Regions from separate parts of the Bradyrhizobium vignae genome, predicted to be linked through region 2. Evidence: riboswitches for the same ligand, from Rfam matches in the RefSeq annotation. Region 2 holds a riboswitch; the other holds the start of a gene.

Region 1 (5,933 bases), 140 kb from region 2:
GTCTGAGGATGCACGTCCTTGTCGACGAAGAAAGCTTTTGCCTTCACCTGCGAGTGCCGCTCGGCGAGCGCCATCGCCTCGGCCGCCGCGGTCGCTTCATCGAGCAGCGAGGCGTTGGCGACGTCGAGCCCGGTGAGGTCGCAGATCATGGTCTGGAAGTTGAACAGCGCCTCCAGCCGGCCCTGGCTGATCTCGGGCTGGTAGGGCGTATAGGCCGTGTACCAGGCCGGGTTCTCCAGGATGTTGCGCTGGATCACCGCAGGCAGGATGGTGCCGGAATAGCCCTGGCCGATCAGCGAGGTGAAGACCTGGTTCTGGGCTGCGAGCTCGGCCATATGCGCGATCGCCTCGGTTTCGCTGAGCGGCTTGCCGAGATCGAGCGGCGATGCCTGCCGGATCGAGGCCGGCAGCGTCTCCGCCATCAGCGCATCGACGCTCTTGGCGCCGACCGTTTCGAGCATTGCGGTGACATCGCGCACTGAGGGGCCGATGTGGCGGCGAACGAAACTGGCGGCGGTGTCGCCATTGGATTTGCGGTGCGCGGTCATCATGGGTCCTCGCTAGGAGTTGCTGTCATGCCCCGCGAAGGCGGGGCATCCAGTAAACGCAGGCGTTTCGGCTAGGGCCGATGGGCCGCGGCGTACTGGATCACCCGCCTTCGCGGGTGATGACACTGAGAATGAGGTTAGAGTTCTCGTCATCTCACGCCGTATGCGCCTTGTAGGCGGCTTCATCCATGAGGCCGCCGAGCTCGCTTTTGTCGGCGATCCTGATCTTGAAGAACCAGGCCGCGCCTTGCGCGTCCGAGTTCACCAGCGCCGGTTCGGCGGCCAGCGCCTCGTTGGTCTCGAGCACTTCGCCGGTAACAGGTGCGTAGACGTCGGAGGCGGCCTTGACCGATTCCACGACGGCGGCGGCTTCGGCCTTCTTCAGCGCGCGGCCGACCTTGGGCAGTTCGACGAACACGACGTCGCCGAGCTGCTGCTGCGCGTAATCGGTGATGCCGACCGTGGCGGTATCGCCGTCGATGGCGAGCCATTCGTGGTCGGAGGTGTACAGCGTCGTGGTCATTGTCTCGTCCTCAGCGTTTGTAGGTGTTTTTCACGAAAGGCATGGCGGCGACTGCGAGCGGCAGTCGCTGGCCGCGCACCTCGGCGAAGAGTTTTGTGCCGAGCGCGGCGAGGCTCGCAGGCACGTAGCCCATCGCGACCGGCGCGCTCAGGCTCGGGCCGAAACCGCCCGAGGTGACTTGTCCGATGGGCTCGCCGCCCGCAGCGTCGGCAAAAAGTAGCGCGCCCTCGCGCACCGGCGCGCGGCCCAGGGCGAGCAGTCCGACGCGGCGGCGGGGCGCGCCGCCATCGAAATGGGCGAGGATCTTCTCTGCGCCGGGAAAACCGCCGGCGCGCGTCCCGCCGCTGCGGCGGCTCTTCTGTACCGACCATTCCAGCGCGGCTTCGACCGGCGTGGTCGCGGTGTCGATGTCGTGGCCGTACAGGCAGAGCCCGGCTTCCAGCCGCAGGCTGTCGCGGGCGCCCAGGCCGATCGGCAGCACGTCCGGATTATCCAGCAGCATCTTGGCGAGGCGTTCGGCATCGGCGGCGGGAACCGAGATCTCAAAACCGTCCTCGCCGGTGTAGCCGGAACGCGAGACGAAGCACTTGATGCCGGCAACCTCATGCGGACCGGCGTCCATGAACTTCATCGCCGGGGCCTCTGCACAGAATTTCGCCAGCACCGTTTCCGCCTTCGGGCCCTGCAGCGCGATCAGCGCGCGGCCTTCCAGCGAATCGATGATGCAGTCGCCAGAGAGATTCGCGCGCAGATGCGCCTCGTCCTCAGCCTTGCAGGCGGCGTTGACGACCAGGAACAGGTGATCGCCGAAATTGGCGACCATGAGGTCGTCGAGAATGCCGCCATCGTCATTGGTGAACTGGGCATAGCGCTGCCGCCCCGCGGCGATCGCCACGATATCCTGCGGCACCAGCCGCTCCAGCGCGCGGGCGGCGTCCTCGATCCTCCCGGATTTCGGCCGGAGCGCGATCTGGCCCATATGGGAGACGTCGAACAGGCCGGCGGAGGCCCGGGTATGAAGGTGCTCCTTCAGGACGCCCGCGGGGTACTGCACGGGCATGTCATAGCCCGCGAACGGCACCATCTTGCCGCCCAGGGACACATGGAGGCTGTGGAGGGGTGTACGTTTCAGGGAGTCTTGGTTATTCGCTAGCATGTAAGGGGCCCTCGGCGGTTCCCGGGGAGGATTCCCCGATGGACACCGGTCGAAGCCCCATCTGTCGCTGTGCCTGAGAGTATTATCCCGTCGGCGGACGCAGTCCGGGTCTTATGCCCGTCGGCGCCTCTTTCCAGATGCTGTCAAAGCCACGCGGTCCTTTTGCCTGAGAGTTTCCGGGGCGGTTGCTCCTTCGGCGCCGGCACCAGTGCCGGTCTCTCCCGACGTGGCCGTACGATACAGATGGGTAGAGACCACAGGCCGGCCAAGCCTGTCAACGCGACTTCTGTGCCTTTCAACGGGATTGCGCGCCTGCGGCAACCCTCTGATCTCCTTGCACAGTTTCTGGACAGCGAAGCTGGCCTTGTCTAAAAGCGCTTTGGCCCGCAGATATCAGCCTTAATTTCCGGTTTGGACGGCGGCAGCGGGCCCAAGCATACCCGATTGGATGAACATGAGCGGCGTCAACGAGATCAGGTCGACCTTTCTGAACTTCTTTGCCGAGAACGGCCACGAGGTCGTGCCGTCCTCGCCACTCGTGCCGCGCAACGACCCGACCTTGATGTTCACCAATGCCGGCATGGTGCAGTTCAAGAACGTCTTCACCGGCGTCGAGAAGCGCCCCTATCAGCGCGCCACCACCTCGCAGAAATGCGTGCGCGCCGGCGGCAAGCACAACGACCTCGACAATGTCGGCTACACCGCGCGCCATCTCACCTTCTTCGAGATGCTCGGCAATTTCTCGTTCGGCGACTATTTCAAGGAGCGCGCGATCGAGCTCGCCTGGAAGCTGATCACCTCCGAGTTCGGGCTGAAGAAGGACAAGCTGCTCGTCACGGTCTATCACACCGACGATGAGGCGGCGGGCCTGTGGAAGAAGATCGCGGGCTTCGCCGACGACCGCATCATCCGTATCCCGACTTCGGACAATTTCTGGGCGATGGGCGACACCGGGCCGTGCGGCCCTTGCTCGGAGATCTTCATCGACCGCGGCGAGCACATCTGGGGCGGGCCTCCGGGCTCGCCGGAGGAGGACGGCGATCGCTTCCTCGAATTCTGGAATCTCGTGTTCATGCAATACGAGCAGGTGACGAAGGAGGAGCGCGTGGATCTGCCGCGTCCCTCGATCGACACCGGCATGGGCCTGGAGCGCATGGCCTGCATCCTCCAGGGCGTCGAGAGCGTGTTCGAGACCGACCTGTTCCGTAACCTGATCGACGCGACCGCGTCCGCGCTGGGCAGCGGACCGACCGAGCAGAATGCGGCCTCGTTCCGCGTCATCGCCGACCACTTGCGCTCCTCGGCCTTCCTCGTCTCCGACGGCGTGCTGCCTTCGAACGAGGGCCGCGGCTACGTGCTGCGCCGGATCATGCGGCGGGCGATGCGCCATGCGCAGCTGCTGGGTGCGAAAGAGCCCTTGATGCACCGGCTGGTCTGGGCGCTGGTGCGCGAGATGGGCCAGGCTTACCCCGAGCTGATGCGCGCGGAGAAGCTGATCGAGGAAACGCTGCGGCTGGAAGAGACGCGCTTCCGCAAGACGCTGTCGCGCGGCTTGGCCATCCTCGATGAGAAGAGCGCAGGTCTGAAAAAGGGCGACATGTTCGACGGCGACGTCGCCTTCACGCTGTACGACACCTATGGCTTCCCGCTCGATCTGACGCAGGACGCGCTGAAGTCGCGCGGCATCGGCGTCGACCAGGCTTCGTTCAACGACGCCATGGAGCGCCAGAAGGCCAAGGCGCGCGAGTCCTGGAAGGGGTCTGGTGAAGCGGCTTCCGAGGCAATCTGGTTCCCGCTGCGTGAGAAGCTCGGCGCCACCGAATTTCTGGGCTACGAGACCGAGAGCGCCGAGGGCGTCGTCTCCGCCCTGGTCAAGGACGGCCAGGAGGTTGCCAGCCTCAAAGCCGGCGAGACGGGTTCGATCGTGCTCAACCAGACGCCGTTCTATGCGGAGTCCGGTGGTCAGGTCGGCGACACCGGCGTGCTGACGGGCGAGGGCGGCCTCAAATTCCGCGTCACCGACACGCAGAAGAAGCTCGGCGATCTCTTCGTTCACATCGGCGCGGTCGAGAGTGGAGAGCTGAAGCTCGGCGCTGCGCTGCAGCTCGAGGTCGATCATTCGCGCCGCTCCTCGATCCGCGCGCATCACTCGGCGACGCATCTGATCCACGAGGCGCTGCGCCAGGTGCTCGGCGACCACATCGCCCAGCGCGGCTCGCTGGTCGCACCCGACCGGCTGCGCTTCGACTTCGTGCATCCGAAGCCGATCACGGCCGAGGAGCTCGCTCGCGTCGAGGATATCGCCAATGACGTGGTGCTGGAGAACGACGAGGTCACCACTCGCGTGATGGGCGTCGACGAGGCGCGGGAGGCGGGAGCGCGCGCGCTGTTCGGCGAAAAGTATGGTGACGAGGTCCGCGTCGTCTCGATGGGCAAGACCGCGCGCGAGCGCGGCGCCAACGCGCTCGGCTGGTCGGTCGAGCTCTGCGGCGGCACCCATGTGAGGCGCACCGGCGACATCGGCCTGATCACGCTGACCAGCGAGAGCGCGGTCGCCTCCGGCGTGCGCCGCATCGAGGCGCTGACCGGCAATTATGCGCGCAGGCACGCCAACGAGACCATGGCGCTGGCGAAGACCGCGGCGAACGAGCTGCGCACCTCCCTCGACGACGTGCCGGCGCGCATCGCCGCGCTGATGGAGGAGCGCAAGAAGCTGGAGCGCGAGCTCTCCGACGCCCGCAAGAAGCTGGCGATGGGCGGTGGCGCTGCCGCCGCCAGCAATGGCGCTGCCGCGGGCGTGCGCGAGGTCGGCGACGTCAAGCTGATGGCGCGCGCCGTCGAGGGCATCGAGATGAAGGATCTCAAGAGCCTTGCCGATGACGGCAAGAAGCAGCTCGGCTCGGGGGTCGTCGCCATCGTCGGCGTCACCGAGGACGGCAAGGCCGGTGTCGTGGTCGGCGTCACGCAAGACCTCACCGCGCGCTTCAACGCCGTGAACCTCGTGCGCATCGCGTCCGAAGCGCTCGGCGGCAAGGGCGGCGGTGGCCGGCCCGACATGGCCCAGGCCGGCGGCCCCGATGGGGCCAAGGCGGCCGCGGCGCTGTCGGCGATCGAAAAAGCGATGGCGGGCGCTTAAAGCCTCATGTCCACCGTTCCGCGAGGACGTGGGCTTCGCGATCCGAACTTACGGGATCGCCTCTACGAATTGCTGGAGCACGATCCGCTGGCCTATTCGGTCGGGTCGCGCTTCATCCAGCTGATCATCGGCGTGGTCGTGCTCAATGTAGCCGCGATGATCCTCGCCTCGGTGCCGGAGCTCGACGCCCGGTTTGGCGCGCTGTTCGCAGGCATCTCCATCCTGTCCGTGCTCGTGTTCGCGCTGGAATATGCGGCGCGGCTGTGGACGGTGGCGGGGCATACCCAAGGCAGAGGATCGGCGCTGTCCGACCGGCTGGGCTATGCCTTTTCTGCGCTCGGCATCATTGATCTCATGGCGTTCCTGCCAGCGGGAATCGTGCTCGCGACCGGCCGGCACGCGACGCTGGCAGCCCTCGGCGTGCTGCCGTTCTTCAAGCTGATCCGTTATTCGCCGGCGATGCGCTCGCTGCTCGCCGCGGTGCATGCCGAGCGGCGGGCGCTGATCGGCTGCATCGTCATCCTGATCGGCGCGGTGCTGACCTTCGCCTCGCTGCTCTATGCCATCGAG
Region 2 (5,933 bases):
AATCACTTGCCCTCCCGCTGCTTCATGCGGGGATCGAGGGCGTCACGCGCGGCGTCGCCGATCAGGTTGATGCTGAGGATGGCGATCGAGAGCAAGAGGCCCGGCCAGAAGATCAGCGACGGCTTGATCTGGAAGTACTGGCGACCCTCGGCCATGATGTTGCCCCAGGTCGGCGTCTCCGGCGAGATGCCGGCGCCGAGGAAGGAGAGGATAGCCTCGGTGAGGATCGCGCTTGCACAGACATAGGTGCCCTGGACGATCAGCGGCGCGATCGTGTTCGGCATCAGATGCCGCCACATGATCTTCGGCAGGCTCGAGCCGACCGAGATCGCGGCCTCGACGTAAGGCTCCTCGCGCGCCGACAGCACGACGGAGCGGACCAGGCGCGCCACGCGCGGGATCTCGGGAATGGTGATCGCGATCAGCACGGTCCAGAGGCTGGCGCCGGAGAGCGAGACCACGGCGATCGCGAGCAGGATGCTCGGCATCGCCATCAGGCCATCCATCACGCGCATCAGGACGGAATCGATCAGCTTGAAGAAGCCGGAGACGAGGCCGATCGCGAGCCCGATGGCGATCGACAGGATCGCCGAACCGATGCCGATCAGAAGCGAGATGCGGCCGCCATAGATCACGCGCGACAACAGGTCGCGTCCGTAAGCGTCGGTGCCGAGCAGGAATTGCGCCGAGGACGGCTTCAATCGCTGCGACGGCGCGAGCTGGATCGGATCATGCGGCGCGATCAGCGGCGCGACGATCGAGACCACCACGATCAGGGCGAGCAGGACCGTCGCCGTGGCGATGATCGGCGTCGAGGTGAGGAATCCGAAGCGCGGCCGCAGTGGCGACGTGATCGGAATGGACGACTGGGGAAGGGTATCGACCGACATGTGTGTTCTTATCCTTGCCTCAGTACCGGATCCGGGGATCGAGCAGGGTGTAGGCGACGTCGATGAGGAGATTGACGACGACATAGATCAGCGACGTCAGCAGGATCATCGCCTGGATCACCGGATAGTCGCGCGCCAGCACCGCATCGACGGTGAGGCGGCCGATGCCGGGGATGTTGAACACGCTCTCGGTGACGACGACACCGGAGATCAGCAGCGCAAAGCCGGTGCCGATCACGGTGATCACCGGCACGGCGGCGTTGCGCAGCGCATGCCGCATCATCACGGCAACCTCGTTGATGCCTTTCGCACGCGCCGTTCGCACGTAATCCTCGCCGAGCACGTCGAGCATCGCCGCGCGCGTCATGCGCGCGATCAACGCGATGTAGATGAAGGACAATGCGCAGGTCGGCAGGATGATACGCTCGAAGAACGGCCCGAAGCCGTTCGAGATGCTGCGGAAGCCCTGCACCGGCACCCAGCGCAAATCGATCGCGAAGATCTCGATCAGGACATATCCGACCACGAACACCGGGACCGAGAAGCCCAGGACCGACAGGCCCATCACGAAACGGTCGATCCAGGTGCCGTGCTTCCACGCCGCGATCACGCCCAGCGGGACTGCGACGATCACGGCGAGGACGATGGTCGACAGCGCGATCGAGATCGACGGCTCGACGCGCTGGCCGATCATCTTCATCACCGGCAGGTTGGAGATCAGCGAGGTTCCGAGGTCGCCGTGCAGCAGCTTGTTCACCCAGGTGATGAACTGCACGATCAGCGGCTCGTTGAGGCCGAGCGAGGCGCGGATGCGCTCGAGCCGTTCCGGCGTCGCGTTGTCGCCGGCGAGGATCGCGGCGGGATCGCCGGGCGTCAGCCGCAGCAGCAGGAACACGAACAGAGCGACGACGCCCATCACGGGCACCGCGGCCAGAACGCGGCGAATAAGATAACCCAGCATGCACCTATCTCCGGCTGCGGAACTTGTGGCGCCTCGAGGCGCCCGGGAATTCTGTCGTGTCTATCATGCCTATCACTTGGACTGAAAAGGCTGCCCGGAGACGCCATCCTCTTGGGGCAAATTGTGTGCCAAGGGCTGCGCTGTAGCAAGAGGCCGGCATGTCCCCGGCATCGGCCACTCAGGATGCATGTCGCAGTTCATGCTCACCCCTAAGTGAAGGCACGGTCGGCGGCGCATTGAGCCCGCGCCAGCCGTCGATGGTCTGGGCAATTATCTGCGCCGTCGCCGCCGACAAAGTCCAGCCGAGATGGCCATGGCCGGTGTTGAAGAACACGCCCGGTATCCGTCCCGCGCGCACCACCGGCATCATGTTCGGCATCATCGGGCGCAGCCCGGCCCAGGGCACGACGCGCGACGTTTCGACGGCGGGGAAGTTGCTGCGCACCCAGTCGATCAGCGGCTGCACGCGGTCGGCGCGGATGTCGCGATTGAAATCGTTGAACTCGGCGGTGCCGGCGACGCGAAAGCGATCGGCCCCGAGCCGGCTGGTGACGATCTTGGCGGCCTCGTCGAGCAGGCTCACGGTCGGGGTGGCGTTGCGGCTCTCGGCGGTGTCGAGCTGCACGGTGATCGAGTAGCCTTTCACCGGATAGACGTTGACGCGCTCGTCGAGCAGGGCGGCGAAATGACGGCTCGCAACGCCCGCGCAGACCACGACGCCGTCCGCCTTCAGCATGCCGCGTTGAGGCGCGTCAGCATCGCTCGTCGCGAGATCGGCCCAGCCGATGACAAAGCCGCTGCCGGCCCGTGCGATCGAATCGATGTTGGCCTCATGAATGAAGGTCGCACCACGCCGCTTGCAGGCTTCCGCCAGCCCGCGGGTGAACTTGTGGATATCGCCGGTCGCATCCGACGGCGTGAAGAAGCCGCCATAATAGTCCTTCCGCAGTGTCGGCTCGATCGCGCGGATTTCCTCCGGCGTCACCGGGCGGCGGTCGAGGCCACCTTCCTGCAGTAGCGCATTGACGCGCAGACCGGATTCAAAGCCGGCCTTGTCACGATAGATGTGGAGGATGCCGCGGCGCTCGAGATCGAAGTCGACGCCTTCGCGCGCCGCGATCTCGAACAGATGCTTGCGGGCTTCGATCGCCAGCCGCGTGGTCTCGATGGTATTGGCGCGGTAGTTGCCGATATTGGCGACGAACTCGCTCATCCACGAATATTTGTGCCAGTTCGGCCACGGGTTCATCAGCAGCGGCGCATCGCGCCGGAACATCCAGCGCAGGCCCTTCAGGATCGTCGCGGTAGAGTTCCACACCTCGGCATTGCTGGCGGAGAGCTGTCCGCCGTTCGCAAACGAGGTTTCCATTGCGGCATAGCGGTGCTTGTCGAGCACCGTCACCTTGTAACCGCGTTCCAGCAGGGCATAGGCGGTCGTTACGCCGGTGATGCCGGCGCCGATGATGGCGATATGAGTCATGATGAAGTCGGGGCTCCCGTGAGTTAGAGATGGCTGACCGCCGGCTCGAAAGCCGTTGGCGGCGCCCCATCTGTCACGGTTACCTGAGAGCTTGATCCGGCGCGGACCTCGGAAGGTCAGCCTCGGACTATCCCCTTCGGTGGACGTCACGATGATCAAATCGTGCCGTCTCTCTCCAGATCGTCCTGTCGATACAGTCCTTTTGCCTGAGAGTTTCCGGGGCGGTTGCTCCGTCGGCGCCGTAACGAAAGCAGCATGCCTTCGTTGCGATCTCTCCCGCATCGTCGCGTGGACAAGCCGAGCAGTACGATACGCCTCATTTTTGGACAAGGCTAAATTTCGACCGCGATTGCCAATGCATTGTGCAGTGCGAAGTTGATTCAATTTACTCCAGCGTTGCCAGCAGTCCCGCCATCAGGCGGCCGCGCTCGACCAGGCTGTCGACCTCGATGAACTCCTCGAGCGTGTGGCCATTGCCGCCGCGCACGCCGAGGCCGTCGAGTGTCGGGATGCCCATTGCGCCGGTGAAGTTGCCGTCGGAACCGCCGCCGGAGCTCGCATGCGGTAATTCCGCGCCGAGGGATTTGGCGATGCCGCGCGCCTTTTCGTACAGCGCCATGGTGCCGGCATCCGGCTCCCACACCGGCCGCGTCACGCCGCGCGTCACCTTGAAGGTGACGTCGTTGGTGGTGCCGGACAGCGCCAGCATCCGCTCGACGCCGCGGTCGAGATCGGCCTGGCGCTTGGCCATCGACAGCGCTTCGCCGGTGGCTGTCGTGGCAACGCAATTGACCCATTGTCCGCCATGCACGACGCCGACCGAGAAGGTGCAGTCCTCCGTCGTCATCGCATCGATCGCAAGAATTTGCCGCGCCATCTCGCGAATTGCCGAGCGTCCTGCCGACAAGGTTGCGCCGGCGTGGCTCGGCCGTCCCGTCGCTTCGAGATTGAAGCGTGCGATGGCGTAACGTCCGGTGGTGACGCCGTTGTCGGCGCGGCCGGGCTCCGGCACCAGCACGTATTTGTTGCGTGCGGCTTCGGCCTCGATGATGTCGCGCGTGGAGGGCGTGCCGACTTCCTCATCCGGCGTGAACAGCACGGTGATCGGCAGCGGCGTCGTGAACGAGGCGCGCGCCAGCTGGCGGATCGCTTCCAGCGAGAGATAGTTGCCGCCCTTCATGTCGTAGATGCCGGGGCCGTAGCATTTGTCGCCCTCGCGCCGCCATTTCAGCTTCTCGATGGTGCCGACCGGATGAACGGTATCCATGTGTCCGGCGATCAGGATTCCCGGCTCGCCCTGCTTCGGATGGGGAAAGCGCGCGCGGATGACGCCGCCAAAGCCCTGGCGGCCGGCGATGCGCTCGATCGTAGCACCCATGATCGCCATGTCCCGCGCTGCGATATCGAGCATGCGGTTCACTGCGTTCGCGTCCCAGGTCGGGCTCTCGCATTCCACCCAGGTGCGCAGGCCCTCGAGCATGGCCTCGGAATCGAAGGGAAGATTGGCTGGATTCATCTCAATGTCTCTCAAGCTGCGAAGATGGAACGCGCATTGCATCGGCGCGGGGCAGGACAGCGGAGAGCGTTGTAGAGCCAAACTGATCTTTGTGGAGCCCGTGCGCGCGCCGCGAGGGCTTGCGACGAAACCGGATTGACGCGCTCAACACTGTCTGCAAGTCTCGAAAAGATAAAGGCATTGCATGAGGTTAGTTCGCCCAACGAACGAACCGCATGCTCAACCAATAACCTGCCTTTGAACAGTTTCACGTCAGGAGAACCCTCTATGTTCCACTTCACGCGCCGGGGGGCTCGCGCATTCGCCTCCAAACTTGCGCTGACGGTCGTCGCGCTTTCGACTGCGCTGGCTTCGCCAGTGTTGGCGGCCGGCAAGACCCTCACGGCGGTGATGCATTCGGATCTGCGCATCATCGACCCGATCTTCACCACGGCCTACATCACGCGTGACCATGGCTACATGGTCTACGACACGCTGGTCGCCCCGGATTCGAATTTCAAGATCCAGCCGCAGATGGCGGACTGGAAGATCTCCGATGACAAGCTCACCTACACCTTCACCCTGCGCGATGGCCTGAAGTGGCATGACGGTGCGCCGGTGACGGCGGAGGACTGCGTCGCCTCGCTGAAGCGCTGGGCTGCGGTCGACGGCATGGGCCAGAAGCTCATGGACTTCACCGCGAGCCTCGAGGCGACCGACGCCAAGACCATCACGCTGAAGCTGAAGGAACCCTACGGCCTCGTCCTCGACTCCATCGGCAAGCCGTCCTCGCGCGTCGCCTTCATGATGCCGAAGCGTCTCGCCGAGACGCCGCCGGACAAGCAGATCCCCGAGCAGATCGGCTCGGGTCCCTTCAAGTTCGTGCAGGGCGAATTCCAGCCCGGCGTGAAGGCGGTCTATGTCAAGAACACCGACTACGTGCCGCGCAAGGAGCCGGCGAGCTGGACCTCCGGCGGCAAGGTGGTGAAGGTGGACCGCGTCGAGTGGATCACCATGCCGGACTCGCAGACCGCGGTGAACGCGCTGCAGTCGGGCGACATCGATTTCATGGAAAATCTGCCATACGACATGCTGCCGGTGCTGGAA

What was found. A riboswitch is a leader RNA that binds a small molecule or an ion and turns the genes downstream of it on or off. The one in region 2 is predicted to bind glycine.
Region 1: another riboswitch for glycine. It lies ahead of gcvT (glycine cleavage system aminomethyltransferase GcvT); the one in region 2 lies ahead of BRAD3257_RS15715 (D-amino acid dehydrogenase).

Annotation. Positions count from the first base shown of each region.
Region 1 covers NZ_LS398110.1:3,126,747-3,132,679, forward strand. Annotated here, with positions in the region: gene gcvP (aminomethyl-transferring glycine dehydrogenase) at 1-548, opposite strand, end outside; gene gcvH (glycine cleavage system protein GcvH) at 703-1,071, opposite strand; gene gcvT (glycine cleavage system aminomethyltransferase GcvT) at 1,082-2,227, opposite strand; glycine riboswitch at 2,373-2,461, opposite strand; gene alaS (alanine--tRNA ligase) at 2,682-5,363, shown strand; gene BRAD3257_RS15035 (cyclic nucleotide-gated ion channel) at 5,370-5,933, shown strand, end outside.
Region 2 covers NZ_LS398110.1:3,265,969-3,271,901, forward strand. Annotated here, with positions in the region: gene BRAD3257_RS15705 (ABC transporter permease) at 3-890, opposite strand; gene BRAD3257_RS15710 (ABC transporter permease) at 910-1,851, opposite strand; gene BRAD3257_RS15715 (D-amino acid dehydrogenase) at 2,030-3,331, opposite strand; glycine riboswitch at 3,400-3,512, opposite strand; glycine riboswitch at 3,516-3,620, opposite strand; gene BRAD3257_RS15720 (M20/M25/M40 family metallo-hydrolase) at 3,717-4,847, opposite strand; gene BRAD3257_RS15725 (ABC transporter substrate-binding protein) at 5,115-5,933, shown strand, end outside.